DNA from 2 places in the Nitrincola iocasae genome. Region 1 is predicted to be linked to the other one. Evidence: predicted binding sites of a transcription regulator. Region 1 holds the regulator's gene; the other holds the start of a gene.

Region 1 (9,367 bases):
CTGGGATGATCCTGAGCTGAACCTGCTGAACGCTAACGAGGGCTGATGTCCTGGCTCAGTTTGATTCGGTGGTGTCACGCAGAAAGCGGAATAGCTTACGATACTGCGTCGGGGGTTGCTGTTTTTCAATTTCCCGTCGGGTATTCCGGATTAGTTGACGCAGTTGCTGGATATCTGTCTGTGGGTGATCATTGATAAAGGCTTCCAGTGCTTCATTTCCGGCTGTACCTTCAAGCAGTAATCGCTCACGCCACTGCTCAATGGCATGAAACTTCTGGTTATGCGCCTGGCTTGCGGTATCAAATTCATCTAATGCCAGACGGATAGCGTCCACGTCAGCATGGCGCATTAATTTGCCAATAAATTGCATATGGCGTTTTAATGCCCCGTTAGAGGTGATGCGTCGGGTTTCGGTTATGGCTGCTCGCAGGGCTTCATCCATCGGGATTTTCTCCTGCTGATCCGGACGCAGCTCGGTGATGCGTTTACCCAGTTGTTTCAGCGCATCCATCTGCCGTTTCAGCTCAGAGCGACTGACAAGTATATCTTCATCATCAGTCTGAAAGTTATTTTGATCTGGTGAATTCATAAGGGGCTCTATTCCGGCTCATCAAAACGGTTGTTGATCAGCGTAATTATGGCTTCAAAAGCCTGGTGTTCATCTGTGCCTTCAATACGAAGGTTAAGCTCAGTGCCTTTGCTGGCTGCCAGCATCATCACTGCCATAATGCTTTTACAGTCGACGCAGCGGTCATTTTTTTCAATCTCAATCTGACTGGAAAAACCACTGGCCAGGGTGCTGAGCTTAGCGGCGGCTCGTGCATGTAAACCGAGTTTATTAATAATAGTGATGGGAGATTCAATCATGCCTTTCTCAATCAGGTCAGTTCACGGTGACGGACGTGGACACTATCCATGGACAAGCTGAAATGACTAGCCAGGTATTCTGCCAGATAGACCGAACGATGTTGGCCTCCAGTGCAACCTATACAGACTGTCAGGTAGCTGCGGTTATCCTGGCGAATACGCGGTAACCAGCGTTCCAGAAAATGAGTGATATCGGCCGCCATTTCATCCACATCAGGCGACTGCTGCAGAAATTCACGCACCTCCGTATCCAGTCCTGTCAGGGGGCGTAATTCAGGTATCCAGTGAGGGTTGGGTAGTGTGCGGACGTCAAAAGTGAAGTCAGCGTCCAGTGGTACGCCATGTTTGAAGCCAAAGGACTCAAATAGCAGGGAGAGGGATTGCTCGCGCCTTTGTGTAATACGTAGTTTGATACGATCACGCAGCTCATAGAGCGTCAGTCGGGTGGTATCAATGCGCATGTCGGCCAGGGTCGCGATGGGCTCCAGTAACACGCGTTCGTATTCAATTGCTTCACGTAATCCTGAGTGAGTGTCGGTGAGCGGGTGTTTGCGCCGGGTGGCACTGAAGCGTTTTAGCAACGTGGATTCTGATGCATCCAGATAGATGACTTCACAGCTCAGGTCACTGAATTGTTTGAGTTGTTCAAGTAACGCTGGAAAGCGTTCCAGGTTGCTGGTCAGGTTCCGGGCATCAATACTGACCGCTATTTTTGACGGGTTTCCCGTGGCCTCAGTCATTTGCTTGATCAGTTCGGGTAGTAAAATGGCTGGCAGGTTGTCGATGCAATAAAAGCCAGCATCTTCAAGTGCTTGCAATGCCGTGGTTTTACCTGAACCAGATCGACCACTCAAAATGACCAGCTTCACAGCTTAGGCCCCTTGCCTGGCAGCGTTCAGGAAGCGACTGTACAGCGTTGCTGCATCAGCAGCACTGCGCAGTGTTTCACGTATTTCAGACTGACTGAAAAGTTCGGCAAGCCCGGCCAGTGTCTGTAAATGCTCTGTAGCGGCATCTTCAGGTACTAGCAGGCAACAGAGAAGGTCGACTGGACGGTTGTCTATCGCGTTAAAATCAATCGGCTCTTTCAGGGTGACTAAGAGTGCGAGAGCTCGATTGCACCCAGCCAGACGACAGTGTGGGATCGCCACACCGTCGCCGATACCGGTACTACCGAGACGTTCACGATTGAGTAGGGCACTGAAGACATCTTCAACTTCCAGTTTATCGATCTCGGCGGCCAGAGCTTCGCTGGCGATTTCTAAAACACGTTTTTTACTTCCTGCATCAATATGACAAAGTGTCAGGGATTCAGTCAGTAGTTCGGATATAGGCATATGATAGTCAATACTAAAGGTTATTTATGAGATTTCATTTTTTCCTTGTGCTTAATGATCTGACGATCCAGTTTGTCGATCATGGCATCTATTGCAGCATACATGTCATCCTGTTCGGCTTGTGCAAATATTTCACCACCAGCTACATGTAAGTCAGCTTCAGCTTTCTGGCGCTGCTTCTCAACACTCAGGGTCACCTGTACGTTGGTAATATTGTCGAAATGACGCTCAAGACGCACGAATTTACTGCGCACATACTCATTTAATGCATCTGTCAGTTCTACGTGATGACCAGTTATATTGATCTGCATGGTTTCTCTCCTTAGTGCTGGTACGATAAGGTCGTACTCTATAGTTAATTAAAGCAGACGCTTGCGCTCATTAGAAGGCGGAATGCTTAGCGCTTCACGATATTTTGCAACGGTACGTCTCGCTACGTTGATTCCCTGCTCTTTCAGCAGTTGTGCGATCTTGTTATCGCTGAGGGGTTTGGCTGTATTTTCAGCAGAGATCAACTTTTTGATCAGCGCCCGGATAGCTGTAGATGAGGCGCCTTCACCATCAGCGGTATTGACCTGGCTGGAAAAGAAATATTTCAGCTCGAAAATACCTCTGGGGGTATGAATGAATTTTTGTGTGGTGACACGGGAAATGGTTGATTCATGCATGGACACCGCTTCGGCGATATCATGCAGCACCATGGGTTTCATGGCTTCATCACCTGTATCGAGAAAGTCACGCTGTCGCTCTACGATCTCAGTCGCCACTTTCAATAGCGTATCATTTCGGCTCAGTAAGCTTTTCAAAAACCAGCGGGCTTCCTGCAGATGGTTTTTCAGGTAAGTATTGTCTGCGCTACTGTCAGCGCGGCGGATCAAATCAGCGTACTGTGAGTTAATCCGCAGTTTCGGAGCGATATCGGGATTAAGGGATACAATCCACTCATCATGGATCTTGCGGACCATAACGTCAGGAATTACATATTCAGATTGGGTGGAACTGATCAGTGCGCCGGGTTTGGGGTTCAGTGATCGGATCAGATTGATGACATTATCTAACTCAACGTCATTTAGGCGCATTTTGCGCATCAGGGTTTTGTAGTCATGACTACCCAGCAGCGGAAGAAATTCCCGGCAAAGACGGATCGCTTGTTCACGCCACTCAATTGCATCAGGCAGTTGCTTGATCTGAATACACAGGCATTCACTCAGATCACGGGCTGCCACACCGGGTGGGTCAAACTGCTGAACCCGATGAAGTACCGCCAGAATTTCATCTTCATCTGCTTCCATGAACAGTTCCGGCTGTTGTGCCTGAAACTGTTCCAGAAGTTCTGCGGGGTCGCTACGCAGGTAGCCATCGGCATCAGTAGCATCGATAATGGCTTCCGCCACCATGTAATCCTGCTCACTCATGGGCGTTAAGTTCAGTTGCCAGATCAGATGATCCTGCAGAGTGTCTTCTCGGGTATCATTATCCTGATTGGGCCAGTCGCCTTCAGTAGCCGGGCCGGTACCTGAGCCTTGAGCCTGGAAGGTATCTTCCCAGTTGCTGTCAGTGGGCAAATCTTCCGGAATAGACTCATTCCAGTCATTATCTGCTGCTGTGTCATCGCTCAGACTGTCTGAGGTTTCACTGTTACTGCTGAGTGCGGCCGTTTCTTTGTCTTCATAGGTTTCACCCACGTGCCCTTCGGCCGCGTCAGACTCTTCATCACTGACTTCCAGCAACGGGTTGCTGTCCAGCGCTTGCTGGATCTCCTGTTGCAGATCCAGAGTTGACAGCTGTAGCAGGCGGATAGCCTGTTGCAGCTGTGGCGTCATCGTGAGATGTTGGCCGATCTTGAGATGTAACGCTTGCTTCATATGCCGTTTAGATCACTTATTCAGAGGCAGGGATGGTGACTAGAGTTGGAACTGATCGCCCAGATAGGCGCTGCGAACCTGCTCATTACCCATTATGTCAGATGGACTGCCATCTGCAAGGATGGCGCCTTCACTCACTATGTAGGCACGTTCACAAATATCGAGGGTCTCACGAACATTGTGATCTGTTATGAGTATACCTATATTACGTTCCTGAAGATGCCGTATAGTTTGTTTAATGTCATTTACTGATATCGGATCAACACCGGCGAAAGGTTCATCAAGCAGAATGAAGCGGGGCTCCGTGGCCAATGCCCGGGCTATTTCCACGCGTCGACGCTCCCCCCCGGACAGCGCCATGCCAGGACTATTTCGTAGATGGGTAATATGGAATTCCTGTAACAATTCTTCCAGCAGTTGTGTGCGATCTGATTTGGATAATTCTTTGCGGGTTTCCAGAATAGCCATCAGGTTGTCACTAACGCTTAGTTTTCTGAAAACTGAAGCTTCTTGGGGCAGATAGCCTATGCCTTTTTTGGCACGGTTGTGCATGGGTAATTGGGTGATATCCTGCTGCGCAAGGCGAATATTGCCTTTGTCGGCATTAACCAGCCCTACAATCATATAGAAACAGGTTGTTTTGCCTGCGCCATTGGGACCCAGCAGACCCACTATCTCACCCTGATTGATACTTAGGGATACATCGCGAACAACATCGCGTCCTTTGTAGGACTTGGCCAGGTGCAGGGCTTCCAGTGTAGTTGTCATAGCTACTGATCGCCTTTCGGTTGAATGACCATTTGTACGCGCTGGCCATCCTGAGATTCACTTCTAAAGGCATCAACGACTGACTTGTCCATATCATAAACGATGCGCTCTCCAGTGAATTCATCAGCATCCTGCATGACGCGAGCGTTTTCTGTAATGGTTACTGTCTGATCGGGCACACGGTAATCCATACGCAAGCCGTAGGCTTTGGTTAGCGGTTGCTCGGCGCTGGCTTGTTGGTGAAATTCAGCTGGGGCACCGGTAGATAAAATTCTGGAAATGCTACCGGTATCATCACGGTGCATTTCGACACGTGAGCCCAGCATCAGCATGGTACCCTGACGTATCTCAACTGATCCGGTATATACAGCGATACCTGTAAGTTCGTTCATGCTGGCATGATCAGCAGAGACATAAATTGGCTGCTCCTGATCTTCAGGTAAAGCCTGAGCGGTCTGGCTTAGTATTACTAGAGCAGCGATCAGGCACCGCATTAACATTTTAGTAGGTCGCATAATATCCTCTTACGTCAGACAGCAGGTCTATACGGTGTTCTCTGAGCCACGCCTGCATGCCGATAGCATCAGTACGGTTAGTTCCCTGTTGAATCTGAACCGGGGCATCGGTTTCGGCATAATCATCCGGTGGCAGTAGTGTCATGACTGATGTCGTCAGTACCCAAGGTGTATCTGCTGCAGGATTATCAATAACCCTGACGTTTCCTGCAAGTTCAATCTTGCTTTCATCATCAAGCATGCTGCCCAAATCAGATGAAATCTGCGTATCACCACGTGTATCACGAGGCAGGGTGATCAATGGGCTGTTCAGCGTGATCAGCTCGGGCGCAGGGTAATGCTGCAGATGAGGTGATTGAATGATACTTGATACTTGCCCGTTTTCATCAAAGTCAGTGATGTAAGCATCACGGATAAAAAAATCCACCCGTTCCGGATCATTCGGATTACCTGTGAGGGTTTCGCTGGGACTGCCAAAAAAACCCCAGTACACCAGCGCCGCCAGTAATATAGCCAGACCTGTTATCAGCTTCAGACGGGCTGCATTTAGCATCAACGAAATTCCTCAATCAGGCCAGACAGTTTACCTTGAGCTGATAACAGTATTTCGCAGAACTCCCGTGCGGCACCTTGTCCACCACGACGGGTGGTGCACCAGTCAGCTTCTTTACAGACCACGGGATGACCATTGGGAACCGATGCGCCAAAAGCGACAGTGATAATAGCCGCCAAATCAGGCAGATCATCACCTATATAGGCTGTAGTGGTTGCGCTGTCTCCACTTTCCTGCCAGATCTCTTCCAGAGCGGTCAGCTTGTCTTCTCGCCCCTGTAGCAGCCAGTCAACACCCAGTGCTTTGGCGCGCATACTGACTTGGGATGAGCTGCGTCCGGTGATAATGGCTGTCTTGATGCCGGCTTTCTGCAGCAGTTTCAATCCCAGACCATCCAGGGTGTTGAAGGCTTTAATTTCCTGGCCATCGGGCAAAAAATACAATGAGCCATCGGTCAGTATGCCATCCACATCGAATACTGCCAGCCGTATGGCTTGCAAGCGTTGTTTCAGTTCATCGGACAGGATTTCAGTCATGGTCAGATAACTCCGGCTTTAAGCAGGTCATGCATGTTCAGTGCACCGGCGAGTTGGCCTTGGTGATCTGTGATCAACAGCGCATTAATTTTACGTTCCTGCATGATTTTCAGTGCTTCTGCAGCCAGTGAACCAGTTTTTAATGTGGTTCCACCTGGGGTCATAACGTCTGCAATCGAGGTGTTTTTAAGATCAATTTCCTGATCCAGAGTGCGGCGCAGGTCACCATCGGTGAAAATACCCAAGAGTTCACCGGTTGCATTGGTTACCGCGGTCATGCCCAGGCGTTTCTGAGTAACCTCGAGCAGCGCTTCACGTATTGATGTATTCACCGTGACCTGAGGGATGTTTTCACCGGCATGCATAATGTCATCCACGCGCAACAGCAGCTGTCTACCCAGGCTGCCACCTGGATGGGAAAAGGCAAAGTCTTCGGGGCTGAAACCGCGTGCTTCCAAGAGTGCAATCGCCAGGGCATCACCCATGACCAGTTGTGCTGTGGTGCTTGAAGTCGGTGCCAGGTTGTGTGGGCAGGCTTCACGTTCTACCGGTAAGTGCAGATTCACATCAGCAAAGCGAGATAGGGTGGATTCAGCGTTTGAAGTCATGCTGATCAGGGGAGCGCCCATGCGTTTGATCAGCGGCAAAATAGTGACAACTTCTGTGGTCTCACCAGAGTTGGATAACGCCAGAACCACATCTTTGCCGGTAAACATGCCTAAGTCGCCGTGGCTCGCTTCTCCCGGGTGCACAAAAAAAGCCGGAGTGCCCGTGCTTGCCAGCGTAGCTGCAATTTTATTGCCGATATGCCCGGATTTGCCCATGCCGGTGACAATGATGCGTCCTTCGCAACTGAGTAAAAGCTCACAGGCTTTGCTGAAACTGTCATTCAGTTGGGCCAGCAGGGCACTAATAGTGGCATGCTCTATTTCAATAGTACGTATGCCGGCGGCGATAAAGTTAAATGTATTCATTCGGATCGGGATCAGCCATCTGTTGAATAATGTGTGCGTTTGGATAAGTTTAACGCAGATTCGCCCGAGATCGTAACTCAATTTGCTGTAGCGGGTGATTTGCATAAGTTTGGATCATTGCTGCGTTTAAACTTAACCTCTGTAATGGTATATTTGTCGGTCTTGTCTGTTGTAACAGGGTGTAAGGATGGGCGTTGAAAAAAACTCAACGAGGGAAATGAAACAATCTTCAGATAACAACATAATTGAAATACGTAATATGAGCTTTTCACGGGGCTCAAAGCGTATCTTTGACGATGTCAGTATCAAGATTCCTCGTGGTAAAGTGACGGCGATCATGGGGCCTTCCGGTACAGGGAAGACCACGCTGTTGAAGCTGATTGGTGGTCAGTTGTTACCGGATTCGGGCCAGATCTTGCTGGATAATCAGAATATACCCACACTGAGTCGTCGGGATCTTTTTGTTGTGCGTGAGCGCATGGGGATGTTATTTCAGAGCGGAGCGCTGTTCACGGACATGACGGTGTTTGATAATATCGCCTTCCCTATCCGTGTGCACACCCAGCTACCCGAAGAGATGATTCGCGATATTGTATTGATGAAGCTACAGGCGGTTGGTTTGCGTGGTGCTGTGGGATTAATGCCTAGCGAACTTTCCGGGGGAATGGCGCGGCGTGTGGCGTTAGCGCGTGCGATTGCGCTGGATCCGGATATCGTCATGTATGATGAGCCCTTTACCGGTCAGGATCCTATTGCTAAGGGCGTACTGGTCAACCTGATCAAGCGCCTGAATGAAGCGCTGGGGCATAGTTCCATTATTGTTTCGCATGACATTGAGGAAACCCTGTCGATTTCGGATTATATTTACGTGCTTTCAGATGGCAAGGTAATCGCTGAAGGTACACCCGATCAGCTTAAAGGTCAGGATTCTGAGCAGGTGCGTCAGTTTGTTGAAGGTTTGCCTGATGGGCCGGTTGCGTTTCACTATCCGGCACCGGATTTCACTGAACAGTTGATGGCAGGGGGAGTCTTCAGGTGATACTGGATCGTATTCAAAGGCTGGGTCATAAGACGCTGTCTAAATGTGCCGCACTGGGTCGCTCAGGGCAGATACTTTATCACTCAGTGGTGGCGAGGCCAGCACCGGTGATGATGTTTCCTTTGTTGATCCGGCAGATTTATTTCATCGGTGTCTTGTCGCTGGTGATCATTATTGTCTCAGGTGCTTTTATCGGCATGGTACTGGGGTTACAGGGCTATACTATCCTGGTGGATTATGGCTCTGAACAAGCGGTAGGCCAGATGGTGGCACTGAGTTTGCTGCGGGAACTGGCGCCGGTTGTGACCGCCTTGTTGTTTGCCGGACGTGCCGGTTCAGCGCTGACGGCGGAAATTGGCCTGATGAAAGCTACCGAGCAGTTGGCCAGCCTGGAAATGATCGGTGTTGATCCTTACCGGCGTATTATTGCCCCGCGTCTGTACGCTGGCTTTATCTGTATGCCACTGCTGTCAATGATATTTGCCGTTGTAGGTATCTGGGGAGCGTCTCTGGTTGCCGTTGACTGGTTGGGAATCTACAGTGGCGCTTTTTGGGCGAATATGCAGCAGTCCGTGGATTTTCAGGGTGATGTGTTGAATGGCCTGATAAAAGCGGTAGTGTTTGGTTTTGTTGTTACCTGGGTCGCTGTGTATCAGGGTTATGACTGTATTCCGACTTCAGAAGGAATCAGTCAGGCTACAACCCGTACAGTGGTCTATGCATCGCTTGCTGTTCTGGGCTTGGACTTTGTGCTTACCGCTTTGATGTTTGGAGACTTGTAAAAATGCGTATCCGTACTGTAGAAATCAGTGTAGGGCTGTTTATGCTGATTGGCTTCCTGGCCTTGATTGTGCTGGCATTGAATGTCAGTGGTTTAAATCTTACCCCAAAATCGGGTGGTTATAAGCTGTAT
Region 2 (9,367 bases), 1.6 Mb from region 1:
GGTCAGGATAGTCAACATGGATACGCTCCAGCATTTCCAGTCCATCCATTCCCGGCATACGGATATCACTGATAATGGCATCCGGTTGTTCCAGTGACAGCTTTTTCAGCAACTGGTCCGCACTTTCAAAAATAGCGGTTTTCAATCCAGCGGAACTTAAGGCCTTATCCAACACCCAGCGTATCGAACGGTCATCATCAACCACCCAGACATTACCGCTTGTATTCATGATTCTGCTCCAGTGGTATTAGTAAGTGAAATCGTGTCTGGCCCGGCTCTGTAGTGCACTCTATCAGTCCACGATGTCGATTGATGATAGCTTGTGCAATGGATAAGCCCAGGCCGGAGCCTTCGGCACGCCCGGTCACCATCGGGTAAAAGATACTAGATGCCAGCTCTTCTGGAATACCCGGACCGTTATCGATTATTTCAATTGAACACACCAACCGGTGTCTTTCGGTACCCAGCGTCATCTGGCGCAACGCACGAGTTTTAATGGTGATAGAGGGTTCTTCAGTGGCTGATTCATGCAGCGCTTGCATGGCATTACGGACAATATTCAGAATAGCCTGAATCAACTGCTCTTTATCCCCGGAAAACTCCGGAATACTTGGATCATAATCGCGAGTCAGACTGATTTTCTCTTCAGATTCAGCCCTGACCAAGTGGCAGACACGCTCCAGGATGGCATGAATATTAACCATTTCCAGATGGGGCAACTTATGAGGACCCAACAAACGGTCCACCAGGTTGCGCAAACGATCCGCCTCATCAATGATCACACGAGTATAATCGTGTAGATCAACATCCGTCAGTTCACGCTCAAGCAACTGGGCCGCCCCACGAATTCCACCTAATGGATTTTTAATTTCATGTGCTAAACCTCTGACCAATGAACGCGCTGTTGCATGACGGGATAATAGCTCCTCTTCACGCTCAATACGCAGCAAACGGTCTCTTGCCTGAACTTCCAGGAGCAACCCCAGCGAGGGAGATAAATTGACACTATAGTCAATCAGTAACTCTTGCCCCATGGCATTCATCAGACGGGCTTCACGTTTACTGTAAGGATGCAGCGATGTTAAGGCATCACGCATCAAATCCAGATCTTCTTCACTAAACACCAGCCATTCATAAATAGCCTTACCTTTTAAGCGGCGTATGGATGCTTGCAACAGCATTTCTGCCGCTGGGTTCATATAGGTTATAAACAGCTGATTATCGAGCAGAATCACTGACGTTGTCAGGTTATCCAGTATCTGCTGATGAATCGATTTTATTGGCATTAAACATCTCCTCTTGCATTGTTATAGCAAGAAAGGTGCCACTTAAATAACCCCTTACGATCCAAATAAGTGCAGTGGATACGGGTTTTACGGTCATATTAGCCTTAAGCAACTCACACCTAGTGCACCAATTCTGTGCGCTTGCTATTTATTAGTACAGTGATTTGCGTTAAGAGGGAGCAGCGCCGCTCCTGCGCATCCATGCACCCGCGACATATCGCGCCATGGACGGCGCTTATGCAGAAAATGCAGGAGCAATTTTCTGCCCGTACATCCTTTACATAAAAAAGCCTCCGTCAGGAGGCTTCTCAGCGATCGGGTTAAACCTTGCTCATCTTAAACAGAGTAGTAAAGGTCAAACTCAACAGGGTGCGTTGTCATATTCACGCGCTCAACTTCAGCACGTTTCAGCTTGATGTAGGCATCGAGCATATCTTTGGAGAACACGCCGCCTTTAGTCAGGAACTCATGATCAGCTTCCAGACTATCCAGGGCTTCAGTCAAGCTGGATACCACGGTAGGAATCTGCTTGGCTTCTTCTGGTGGCAGGTCATACAGATCTTTATCTGCAGGATCGCCAGGATGGATTTTGTTCTGTATACCATCAATACCCGCCATCAACAAGGCGGCAAAGCACAAGTAGGGGTTGGCAGCTGGGTCAGGGAAGCGAGCTTCCACACGACGTGCCTTAGGTGTAGTAGTATAAGGAATACGCAAAGAGGCAGAGCGGTTACGTGCTGAGTAAGCCAACATAACAGGTGCTTCAAAACCTGGTACCAGACGCTTATAAGAGTTAGTAGACGGGTTACATAGTGCATTCAACGCTTTAGCATGTTTGATAATACCACCGATGTAATACAGTGCGTATTCGCTCAAGCCACCGTAGCCGTCACCTGCGAAGATGTTTTTGCCATCTTTGGACATGGACAGATGTACGTGCATGCCTGAACCATTATCACCAACCAGAGGCTTAGGCATAAAGGTCGCCGTTTTGCCGTAAGCATGTGCAACGTTGTGTACACAATACTTCAGGATCTGCACTTCGTCGGCTTTCTTAACCAGTGTATTACCGCGCACACCGATTTCACACTGGCCAGCCGTCGCCACTTCATGGTGGTGCACTTCAATGGTTAGACCCATGGCTTCCATGGCATCACACATTGCAGCACGCAAGTCATGCAGAGAGTCGATCGGTGGCACTGGGAAGTAACCGCCTTTCACGCGTGGACGGTGACCGGTGTTACCACCTTCAATTTTATGGCTGGATGCCCAGGACGCTTCTTCAGAGCTGATGGTATAGCCACAGCCACCGATATCGGCATGCCAGTTCACTTCATCAAATACGAAAAATTCAGGTTCCGGACCAAGCATCGCAGAATCAGCAATACCGGTAGACGCCAGATACTGTTCAGCACGCAGCGCTACAGAGCGTGGATCACGGTCATAACCCTGACCGGTTGCTGGCTCGACGATATTACAGCGAACAATAATAGTTGGTGCTTCAGTAAAAGGATCCAGAACAGATGCAGCATCATCCGGCATCAGAATCATGTCAGATTCATTAATACCCTTCCAGCCAGCGATGGAGGAGCCATCAAACATTTTGCCTTCTTCGAAGAAGGAATCACCCATATCAGAAACGGGGATGGTTACGTGCTGTTCTTTACCTTTGAAATCAGTAAAGCGCATATCAACCCATTTCGCATTGTGTTCTTTAATCAGATTCAGAGTATGCTCTGACATAGGACTCTCCTACCTTTTTTTGATCTACATGAATTTGCCGAAAGCCGGATCTACCGGAGTTCTATCCGGCACGACTGCTTGATATTTCTAAAGCAATCCTCGTGCCATTTCGTCAGAGCCACCCATTTACCGCCTGACTGGCGAATTGCACTCTCACACCCAAAACTTTTATGCACATAAATAGTGCACAATGTCATTAAGCAGCACCATAGTAGTGCATGACAGCATTAAGGGTTCTGATAGCGTGCACTGACTTGCTTATACTACGCCAAAGCGTGAAATCTTGCGCTATCGCAGTGCACCATTTTGAAAATAAACACTGAACAAACTTTCATCGATTGTTCGGCGTTACTGGCGTATAATAATGCGCTTTACCAAGAAACCTGGAACACACCTGTGATCGAAGACCTCAGAAACATTGCCATTATCGCGCACGTCGACCATGGCAAAACCACACTAGTGGACAAGCTAATGCAGCAGTCAGGTACCCTGACTCGTCGCGATGAAAGTGCAGAACGCATCATGGACTCCAATGATCAGGAGCGTGAGCGTGGCATTACCATTCTGGCCAAAAACACGGCCATCAAGTGGAATGACTACCGTATCAACATAGTTGACACACCGGGGCACGCCGACTTCGGTGGTGAAGTAGAACGTGTACTCTCTATGGTAGACTCAGTTCTACTGCTGGTAGATGCAGTTGACGGCCCCATGCCTCAGACCCGCTTCGTAACTCAGAAAGCCTTTGCTCAAGGCCTGCATCCGATTGTTGTCATCAATAAAGTTGACCGTCCTGGCGCCCGACCTGATTGGGTTATGGATCAGGTGTTTGATCTGTTTGATAACCTCGGTGCAACCGATGAACAACTCGACTTCCCGGTTGTTTATGCTTCAGCCCTGAATGGCATCGCCGGTCTTGACCATGAAAATATGGCCGACGATATGACGCCGTTGTTTGAAGCCATCATCAAGCATGTACACCCACCTCGCGTCGATCCTGATGGACCGCTGCAGATGCAGATCTCCGCACTCGACTACAACAGCTACGTTGGCGTTATCGGTGTTGGACGCATCACCCGCGGTCGTCTGAAAACCAATACCCAGGTCAAAGTCATTGATAGTCACGCCGGGCTACGTTCCGGCCGTGTACTGCAGATTATGGGTTACCATGGTCTTGAGCGAGTTGAAATATCTGAAGCTGAAGCGGGTGATATCGTTTGTATCACCGGCCTGGAGCAGCTGAATATTTCTGATACCCTGTGTGATCCAAACTGTGTTGAAGCCCTGCCAGCCTTATCTGTTGATGAGCCGACAGTCTCCATGACCTTCCAGGTCAATGACTCACCCTTTGCTGGCCAGGAAGGTAAGTTTGTCACCAGCCGTAATATCAAAGAACGCCTGGAACGCGAGCTCATTCATAACGTTGCCTTACGTGTTGAACCTGGTGAAACGCCCGAGAAGTTCAAGGTATCTGGGCGTGGCGAACTGCACCTCTCAGTACTGATTGAATCCATGCGCCGTGAAGGTTTCGAGCTGGGAGTATCCCGCCCGGAAGTTATTCAGAAATTAATTGATGGCGAAATCCGTGAGCCCTATGAGCTGGTCATGCTGGACGTTGAAGAGCAGCATCAGGGATCTGTGATTGAAGAACTGGGTAAACGTAAAGGTGACATGACCAATATGGAAGTGGATGGTAAAGGCCGCATACGTGTGACCTTTATGATCCCGTCCCGTGGTCTGATTGGTTTCCGCAGCCAGTTTATGACCATGACCTCCGGCACCGGTATCATGACCTCTGTATTTGATCATTATGGCCGTGTTAAAGACGGCGATATGGGTGAGCGCCAAAACGGTGTGCTGGTCTCCATGGTCAATGGCAAGGTACTTGGTTTTGCCCTGTTCAACCTGCAGGAGCGTGGCCGTCTGTTCTTGCCACCTAACGTTGAAGTCTATGAAGGCATGGTCATAGGCATTCACAGCCGCTCCAACGACCTGGTGGTCAACCCCACCAAAGGCAAGCAGCTGACCAACGTGCGCGCGTCAGGTACGGATGAAAACATTGTTCTCACACCACCGGTTAAATTTTCACTGGAACAAGCGCTCGACTTTATTGAAGATGATGAATTGGTAGAAGTAACACCAAACAGCATCCGTATACGCAAAAAACTCTTGAAAGAGAACGAACGTAAGCGCAATAAAAAGTAAGGCTTGCTAAACTAAGGGCAGCCTCCGGGCTGCCTTTTTTTTGTTTGAAAGTACCCTCAGGAGCCGTCGAGCATGCGCACCCTCTACCCTGACATTGCCCCTTACGCCGAACATCGACTCGATATGGACACGATCCACCAGATTTACGTGGAAGAGAGTGGCAACCCGCAAGGCATTCCGGTGGTATTTATCCATGGTGGACCAGGTGGCGCAACCTCACCGACACACCGCTGTTTTTTTAACCCTAACCACTACCGCATTATCCTGTTTGATCAACGCGGTTGCGGGCGCTCAGCACCTCATGCCTGCCTGGACAATAACACTACAACTGACCTGATTAACGATATGGAAGCCATTCGCACCCACCTTGGCATTGAGCAATGGCTGTTATTTGGTGGGTCCTGGGGCTCAACCCTGGCCCTGGCTTATGCACAGGTGCATGCTGATCGGGTAAGCGGCATGATTCTGCGCGGTATATTCTTGTGCCGCCAGCAGGATATCCACTGGTTTTACCAACAGGGTGCCAGTGCCATTTTTCCCGATTACTGGGCCGATTTTCTGCAGCTTATTCCTGTCGCAGAACAGGGTGACCTGCTCACAGCCTATTATCAGCGCCTCACAGCTGATAATGAGATCGCCCGCATGGCGGCAGCCAAGGCCTGGTCTATCTGGGAAGGACGTTGCTCCACCCTGCATCCTAATGCCGATATTGCTACACACTTTGGTGAGCCCCACGTTGCTCTGGCTATGGCTCGCATAGAAGCCCATTACTTTATTAACGGTTGTTTTATGCGTCCCGGACAACTTCTGAATGAGGCGCATAAACTGCAGGATATCCCCATAACCCTGGTGCATGGCCGCTATGATGTTGTTTGCCCAATCGAGCAGGCCTTTGCCCTCTACCAAAAACTCCCCCATGCCGAATTGAATATAATCCGCGACGCTGGCCACTCAGCCTTTGAACCGGGTATTACCGACAACTTGATTCGCGCAACTGATCGTTTCGCTAACCAAAGGGCCTGAGCATGAAGGGCTTAATACAGCGTGTTACGCAGGCAAGAGTTGATATAGCAGGCCAATGCAGCGGCGAGATCGGGCCGGGAATCCTGCTACTACTGGGCGTGGAAAAACAGGACGGCCATGAAAATGCAGATAAGCTGCTACACAAAGTACTGAACTACCGTATTTTTTCCGATCAGGATGGCAAGATGAATCTCAGCCTGAAGCACACCGGCCATGGCCTGATGATTGTGTCTCAGTTCACCCTGGTCGCCGATACTCGCAAGGGGCTTAGGCCTGGCTTTTCTCAAGGAGCGACACCGGCATGGGGCGAGCAACTGTATGACTATTTTGTTCAGCAGGCGACAGCTATGCACAGCCCGGTAGCCACGGGTCAATTTGGCGCTGAGATGCAGGTCAGTCTGTGTAATGACGGCCCGGTTACCTTTCTGCTGCAAAGTTGACATTGATGCGTATCAACCACCTGACTAGCCAGTCAGTTTCCTGTAGAATTCGCGCCCAGATTTAGCCTTTAGTCTAATTAACTCTTTTATCTAATTAACCCTGGAATTCACATCTATGAGTTCACCTAAAATCTGGACCCATAAAGGGACCTTTCTGCTGGCAGCCGTTGGTTCTGCTGTTGGCCTTGGAAACCTCTGGCGCTTTCCCTACCTGACAGGTGAAAACGGTGGCGGTGCTTTTATTCTGATTTATGCACTGACCATCACCCTGGTAGGGATACCCATTCTGATTGCCGAATCACTGCTAGGTCGCGCCAGCCGTAAAAGCCCGATCATGGGCATGCAGTATCTTACCAAATCACATAATACCAGTCGCGGCTGGCGAGCCATCGGCTGGATGGGTGCTTTTGCCGCCTTCATTATCCTAAGCTTTTACTCCGTTATTGCCGGCTGGGCGATTCATTATGCTGGCTTGATGTTTTCCGGTTCCATGGTGGGGGCCGATGCTGACACGATTAGTCAGTCATTTGGAGCATTGCTGGCATCACCTGGTTTACTGTTGATCTACCATACCCTGTTTATCCTGGCGTCTGGCCTGATCGTTGGCCTGGGCATCCACAAGGGTATTGAAAGCGGTCTGAGATTTATGATGCCAGCCTTGTTCGTCATTCTGATGATTGTATTGGGCTATGGCATTATTGCCGGTGACGCAGGCGCAGCCATGCGCTTCCTGTTCACCTTTAACCTCAGTGACTTGAGCCTGGAAGGCTGGCTACAGGCTATGGGACAGTCCTTCTTTACCCTGAGCCTTGGCATGGGTGCCATCATGGCTTATGGGGCCTACATGTCCAGTGAAGCCTCACTGACACGCACAGCCATCTCCATCGCTTTTGTCGATACCGCCATCGCGTTGCTAGCGGGCATAGCTATCTTCTCTTTGGTATTCGGCAGTGGATTGGAAGCCAGTCAGGGTCCGGGGCTGATGTTTGTAACCCTGCCAATTGCCTTTTCTGAACTGCCTGCTGGTTGGCTGATTGGTGGTGTATTTTTCATTCTGGTAATCGGTGCTGCACTAACCTCTGCTATCTCACTGGTTGAGCCAGTAGCGGCTTACCTGGTTGAACGCTTTGGTATGAGTCGCCCGGTTGCCGTGGGCATTATGATTGTTCTCTGCTGGCTGCTGGGGCTATTGACTGTATTCAGCTTCAATATCTGGTCAGAAGATAGCTTCAGCCACCAACTCTTTGGACGTTCTCCTTTTGATGTATTGGAGTTCATTACTAATATTATGATGCCACTGGGCGGTCTGTTGATTGCACTTTTCGCTGGCTGGGCACTAAGCCGAAAAGAAGTGATGCGGGAAATGTCAACCAACGAAAACTGGTTCCATATCTGGCAGTTCCTGGTGCGTTTTGTCGCACCTACTGCTGTAGCCTTTGTCTTCCTGAGAACAATTCCGCAAATTGATGGCTACCTGGTCCCAGCTCTGGGATCCATCCTGTTAATTGCTGCATTTACCGCAGGAAGAACATTTATTCAGCGGCGTTGATCATTGAAAACAAAAAGCAGGCCTCGGCCTGCTTTTTTCTTTACTATTTTCAATAAATTAGCTTGTTTGTAACTGTGTGAGTTTAGCCAGCACCCGGCTTTCCTCAACCAAACGAAACCAGGTGTCCGCTATTTGATTATGCAACTGGCTGATATCGACCTGAATATCATCAATAAATGCATGCAAACTCTCAGGTTCAGACGCCAGCAAAGAAACATCGGCCTGGGTAAGGTGCTGCAAACAGTGCTCTGCTGCTGCAATGGCATTAGCACCACCTGGCAAAGTATCCAACTCACGACTGATACGAGTGAAGCAACACGCCACCGCTCGAGGGAAGCGCTGATCCTGTAGCAGAAAGCGCAACACATCCGGTCCGCGCACTCGCAGACGCACATGCTGCCGGTACATCTGGAAGCCGGTCAACGACTTCAGCACACTAACCCACTGCAGGGTCTCAAACGGGGTAAAATCATCCGAATTGCGCGGCAACAAGTTAGCGGAGCGTACATCGATTATTCTCGTTGTCATATCGGCGCGTTCGATCTGCCGACCCAACATCAGAAAAGTGCGTGTCTGGGTATAGCTGAGTGTTCCCGCGATCATGCCATTGACCGCTTCACAACTGCGAATGACACGATTCAAAAAGGTATCACGATTACGCGAAGTGATGCCGGACTCCACCTGACTACTGATCGTTAAATAAAGCTGATTGACTTCCTCCCAGATACGCCGGGGCATGACATCCCGCGTAGTTCTGAGATTTTCCCGCGCCGCAGCCAGCGATGAAATAATTGATCCGCTGTAGCGGCGATCACCACACAAAAAGCTCAATACACTGGCTTCATCCTGCTCCGAATAATACTTTTCAAATATGTCTTCACTGCCAGTAATGGTCACCAAGGTAGCCCATCCCAGACGATTAGCACGGGGGAAATCCAACAACAAATGGCTATTAACACTGATCAGACGCGCCGTATCTTCTGCACGCTCAAGATAGCGGGCCAACCAATACACATTTTCAGCAACTCTAGATAACATGACCTAGCCCTCCCTCACATCGACAATCCAGGTGTCTTTACTACCCCCGCCTTGCGACGAATTCACCACCAGCGACCCTTTGG

Evidence for each region. The regulator sigma-54, encoded in region 1, starts transcription at its own class of promoters, with help from an activator protein. The targets are predictions, from matches to a motif close to TGGCACNNNNNTTGCTNT.
Region 2: glnA (glutamate--ammonia ligase) is a predicted target of sigma-54. The motif match lies at 3,119-3,136, and genes of this name have one in related genera.

The regions. Positions count from the first base shown of each region.
Region 1 is NZ_CP044222.1:2,999,386-3,008,752, reverse strand. Features, by position in the region: gene F5I99_RS13825 (YhdP family phospholipid transporter) at 1-46, shown strand, start outside; gene yjgA (ribosome biogenesis factor YjgA) at 56-589, opposite strand; gene F5I99_RS13815 (HPr family phosphocarrier protein) at 598-867, opposite strand; gene rapZ (RNase adapter RapZ) at 879-1,736, opposite strand; gene F5I99_RS13805 (PTS sugar transporter subunit IIA) at 1,740-2,204, opposite strand; gene hpf (ribosome hibernation promoting factor) at 2,225-2,515, opposite strand; gene F5I99_RS13795 (RNA polymerase factor sigma-54) at 2,564-4,069, opposite strand; gene lptB (LPS export ABC transporter ATP-binding protein) at 4,109-4,837, opposite strand; gene lptA (lipopolysaccharide transport periplasmic protein LptA) at 4,840-5,352, opposite strand; gene lptC (LPS export ABC transporter periplasmic protein LptC) at 5,339-5,905, opposite strand; gene F5I99_RS13775 (KdsC family phosphatase) at 5,905-6,441, opposite strand; gene F5I99_RS13770 (KpsF/GutQ family sugar-phosphate isomerase) at 6,444-7,415, opposite strand; gene F5I99_RS13765 (ATP-binding cassette domain-containing protein) at 7,633-8,454, shown strand; gene mlaE (lipid asymmetry maintenance ABC transporter permease subunit MlaE) at 8,454-9,236, shown strand; gene mlaD (outer membrane lipid asymmetry maintenance protein MlaD) at 9,239-9,367, shown strand, end outside.
Region 2 is NZ_CP044222.1:493,963-503,329, reverse strand. Features, by position in the region: gene glnG (nitrogen regulation protein NR(I)) at 1-229, opposite strand, end outside; gene glnL (nitrogen regulation protein NR(II)) at 213-1,286, opposite strand; gene glnA (glutamate--ammonia ligase) at 1,623-3,029, opposite strand; gene typA (translational GTPase TypA) at 3,426-5,234, shown strand; gene pip (prolyl aminopeptidase) at 5,307-6,257, shown strand; gene dtd (D-aminoacyl-tRNA deacylase) at 6,260-6,697, shown strand; gene F5I99_RS02370 (sodium-dependent transporter) at 6,813-8,246, shown strand; gene F5I99_RS02365 (alpha-E domain-containing protein) at 8,304-9,284, opposite strand; gene F5I99_RS02360 (circularly permuted type 2 ATP-grasp protein) at 9,288-9,367, opposite strand, start outside.